DNA from 2 places in the Comamonas sp. C11 genome. Region 2 is predicted to be linked to the other one. Evidence: predicted binding sites of a transcription regulator. Region 2 holds the regulator's gene; the other holds the start of a gene.

Region 1 (2,198 bases), 190 kb from region 2:
CACGCCAATAGGCTGGCGGTTGCCGGCGTGCAGCATGCGATGCGCATAGATCAACGCGCTGCCATGCCCCGGCAGCAGGTCGGTGGCGCCGAAACTCTGCACAAAACCCGGGCTTTGCAGAGCGCGGGCAATCAATGCATCCCGGCATGGCTGATCTGTGGCCTGACTCCTCTCGCGCGCACTCGCTCGCACCTGGCCTTCGGCATCCAGCAGCAGAATGTCCGTGTAGACCGTGTACTTGCTGCGGTAGGCACGCAGACGCTGGGTGATGGCCGCCCCGTCGCCATCCGCTGCGGCCATGAACTGGCACAGCATGGCGTCGGTCGCCAGAAACCCCACGTCGGCCGTGCGCTCGTAGAGATTGCGCACCAGGGTATCGATCAGATGCTGTGCCTGACTGGCCAGCCCCGCCGTCACCCCCGTCACAGCCTGCATCACCATGGACTGCACCAGGTCCTGCTCCAGGCGCTCGAAGCCGCCACGCGTGGCGGCCATCATGGGCAGCAAGGCCTGCGCTTCCTGTGGGCAATTCATCTTGGCGGAGGACTCTATGAGCCGCCACATCAGATTCAGCTCCCCGAGCGAACTCTCGCAGCGCCCGACCTGGCGCATATGGGGAATGAAGACATCTGTCTGCAGCAGGTCTTGGGCGCGCTGCGCCGGGGCAGTCATGGTTTCTGGAGGCATGTTTTGGCAGAGCAAAAGCCAGGCCTATTTGTAAAAACACGTTACATATGACTCAGAACAAACCCTGCTCCTTGACCAATTTGCCCTCTGATCGGCTGGGGAGAGGTCTTGAAAGCTCAGGAAATTGCCTTATTATTAGCACTCGATAGGGTTGAGTGCTAACAGCTTGACCCTAGATATTCCGAATGTCGGCCAGGATGGCTGGCAAGTCTTGTTTCAACTTTGTTGATGTATTTAGGAGTTGGTATGAACCTGCGTCCCCTGCACGATCGCGTGATCGTCAAGCGCCTCGAAAACGAAACCAAGACAGCCTCGGGCATCGTGCTCCCTGATGCTGCCACCGAGAAGCCTGACCAAGGCGAAGTGCTGGCTGTGGGTCCCGGCAAGCGCAACGACAAGGGCGAACTGATCGCTCTGAACGTGAAGGTCGGCGACCGCGTTCTGTTCGGCAAGTACTCTGGCCAAACCGTGAAGATCCACGGCGACGAGCTGCTGGTCATGAAGGAAGACGACCTGTTCGCAGTCGTCGAGAAGTAATCCTTCCCGAACACATCCCCTATTCATACAACTGCTGGCGACTGATCGATAAGCGCCGGCAGAACATTTGAACCCCATTCTTTAGGAGCCAAAAATGGCAGCAAAAGACGTAGTTTTCGGCGGTGAAGCACGTGCACGCATGGTTGAAGGCGTGAACATCCTGGCTAACGCAGTCAAGGTTACCCTGGGCCCCAAGGGTCGCAACGTGGTGCTGGAGCGCTCCTTCGGCGCCCCCACCGTGACCAAGGACGGCGTGTCCGTGGCCAAGGAAATCGAACTCAAGGACAAGCTGCAGAACATGGGCGCCCAGCTCGTGAAGGAAGTGGCCTCCAAGACCAACGACATCGCTGGTGACGGCACGACCACCGCTACCGTGCTGGCCCAAGCCATCGTGCGCGAAGGCTCCAAGTACGTGGCCGCCGGCCTGAACCCCATGGACCTGAAGCGCGGCATCGACAAGGCTGTCGCCGCCCTGGTGGAAGAGCTGAAGAAGCAATCCAAGGCCACCACCACTTCCAAGGAAATCGCTCAAGTGGGCACGATCTCCGCCAACTCCGACTCCGACGTGGGCGAGATCATCGCTCAAGCCATGGACAAGGTCGGCAAGGAAGGCGTGATCACGGTTGAAGAAGGCAAGAGCCTGGCCAACGAACTGGATGTCGTCGAAGGCATGCAGTTCGACCGCGGCTACCTGTCGCCCTACTTCATCAACAACCCCGAAAAGCAAGCTGCAATTCTGGACAACCCCTTCGTGCTGCTGTTCGACAAGAAGATCAGCAACATCCGCGACCTGCTGCCCACGCTGGAAGCTGTTGCCAAGGCCGGCCGTCCCCTGCTGATCATTGCCGAAGACGTCGAAGGCGAAGCCCTGGCGACTCTGGTGGTGAACACCATCCGCGGCATCCTGAAGGTTGTGGCTGTGAAGGCTCCCGGCTTCGGCGACCGTCGCAAGGCCATGCTGGAAGACATCGCCA
Region 2 (2,198 bases):
GACAAACCCCAGGCGGCCCTGGTTGATGCCGACCAGCGGTGTGCCATAGCGCGCCAGATGGCGGCACACGCCCAGCATGGTGCCGTCTCCGCCCACGACCAGGCCGAGGTCGCAATGCCTGCCCAGGCCGTCCACGTCCATGCTCGGGTAATCGGGCAGGCCCGCGTAGATGGCGGACTGGGTATCCAGAATCACCTCACAACCCATGCTGCGCACATAACCGGCAATCCGTTGCAGTGCTGCGCTGGCTGCATCGGACGGAACGCCTGCTGCGGGTGTGTGGTACTTGCCGATCAGGGCAATATGGTGGAACGTGGATGTCATCTGGGAAATTACATCATTAAAATGAAATCATGCTCGACGAACGTGCCAAGTTATTGCTCAAAGCGCTGATCGAGCGTTACATCGCTGACGGTCAACCAGTCGGCTCGCGCACTCTTTCACGTGCATCCGGGCTTGAATTGTCGCCTGCCACCATACGCAATGTGATGGCCGACCTGGAAGAGATGGGTCTGATCATCAGCCCTCACACATCGGCAGGCCGCGTGCCGACAGCCAGGGGATACCGCCTGTTTGTCGACACCATGCTGACGGTGGACCGCTGCGATCTTGTAACGCCCGGCCTGATGCCTGAACAGCCGCAGAAGGTGATTGCCAATGCGGCCAATCTGCTGTCCAACCTCTCCCAGTTCGTGGGTGTGGTCATGGTGCCGCGTCGCAGCTCCGTCTTCAAGCATATCGAGTTCGTGCGCCTGTCGGAGCGGCGCTTTCTGGTCATCATCGTCTCGCCCGAAGGCGATGTGCAAAACCGCGTGATCTTCACAGATGTGGACTACGAGTCCTCGCAACTGATAGAAGCCTCGAATTTCCTCAATCACCATTACGCCGGTCTGGCAATGGAGGAGGTGCGCACGCGGCTGCAAACCGAGGTGGAGCAATTGCGGGGCCAGGTTGCCAGCCTCATGCAGGCGGCGGTGAATGTAGGCACTGAGGTCATGAGCAACCATGATCGCGAGGACGTGGTGATCGCCGGTGAGCGCAATCTGCTGTCCGTGAGCGATTTTTCCAGCGATATGGGCAATCTGCGTCGTGCTTTCGACCTGTTCGAGCAGAAAACGCAAATCCTTAGGTTGCTGGACTTCTCCAATCAGGCCGATGGCGTGCGCATCTATATCGGCGGCGAGAGCCAGACCGTACCGTTTGAAGATTTGTCTGTAGTAAGCGCTCCCTATGAGCTTGACGGCAAGGTGGTAGGCACTCTGGGGGTGATTGGCCCCACACGCATGCACTACGACAAGATGATCCAGATTGTCGATATCACGTCCAAACTGGTGAGCAATGCTCTGAGTCACAAGCGTTAGGCCCTACAATGGCGAAGTTTTTCTGGTGGCAGCCACGGCTGTTGTCAGTGTTGGGGCGTTAGCTCAGTTGGTTAGAGCAGAGGACTCATAATCCTTTGGTCGTCGGTTCAAGTCCGCCACGCCCTACCAAGCTGCATGAAAGCCTGCCGTCTGTATCGATGGCAGGCTTTTTCTTTGCCTGAGCGCGAAAAAGTTGCCGATTTCGTCCGAGAGCCGTTTTTGCACTGCTAGAATACAACCCTGTTGCGGCTGTAGCTCAGCTGGATAGAGTACTTGGCTACGAACCAAGGGGTCGTGGGTTCGATTCCTGCCAGCCGCACCACAAAACGTCAAGCCTCAGAACTGAAAAGTTCTGAGGCTTTTTCGTTTCTTGGCTCAGGCCTTGGGTATCAGCAAGGTGAAGCTGCTGCCTTGGCCCAGCTGGCTGCTTATCTGCAGACTGCCGCCATGGCGCTGTGCCACGGTACGCGTGAAGGCCAGGCCCAGGCCCACGCCATCCATGCGCTGGTGTTGCTGCAGGCGCTCGAACGGCTGGCTGAGTCTGGCCAGCGATGCTTCGTCCATGCCGGAGCCGTGATCGCGCACGGCGATGCCCCATTGGCTGTCTTGCTCGACAACAGCGACTTCCACTTGGGCACCGCCATCCCCAGTCTGTGGCTTGCCGTATTTGATGGCATTGCTCAGCAGGTTGATGACGGCGCGGTGCAGCAGACCGGGATCGCCATGTACGCAGGCTTCGGCATCCGGCAGCTGGAATACCAGTTGCATGTTCTGCTGCTGGGCAAGGGCCCAGCAATCCGAGACGGCCTGATCCGCCAGCAGACCCAGATCCAGGAC

The links. Region 2 encodes HrcA, which represses chaperone genes, less so after heat shock. Its sites were predicted from a motif close to TTAGCACTCNNNNNNNNNGAGTGCTAA; they were not measured.
Region 1: groES (co-chaperone GroES) is a predicted target of HrcA. The motif match lies at 823-849, and genes of this name have one in related genera.

What each region holds. Positions count from the first base shown of each region.
Region 1 covers NZ_CP101743.1:881,636-883,833, reverse strand. The annotation lists gene NOX35_RS03990 (chemotaxis protein CheW) at 1-672, opposite strand, end outside; gene groES (co-chaperone GroES) at 934-1,224, shown strand; gene groL (chaperonin GroEL) at 1,319-2,198, shown strand, end outside.
Region 2 covers NZ_CP101743.1:1,074,278-1,076,475, forward strand. The annotation lists gene NOX35_RS04920 (NAD kinase) at 1-324, opposite strand, end outside; gene hrcA (heat-inducible transcriptional repressor HrcA) at 354-1,361, shown strand; tRNA gene NOX35_RS04930 (tRNA-Ile) at 1,414-1,490, shown strand; tRNA gene NOX35_RS04935 (tRNA-Arg) at 1,607-1,683, shown strand; gene NOX35_RS04940 (CHASE2 and HATPase_c domain-containing protein) at 1,737-2,198, opposite strand, start outside.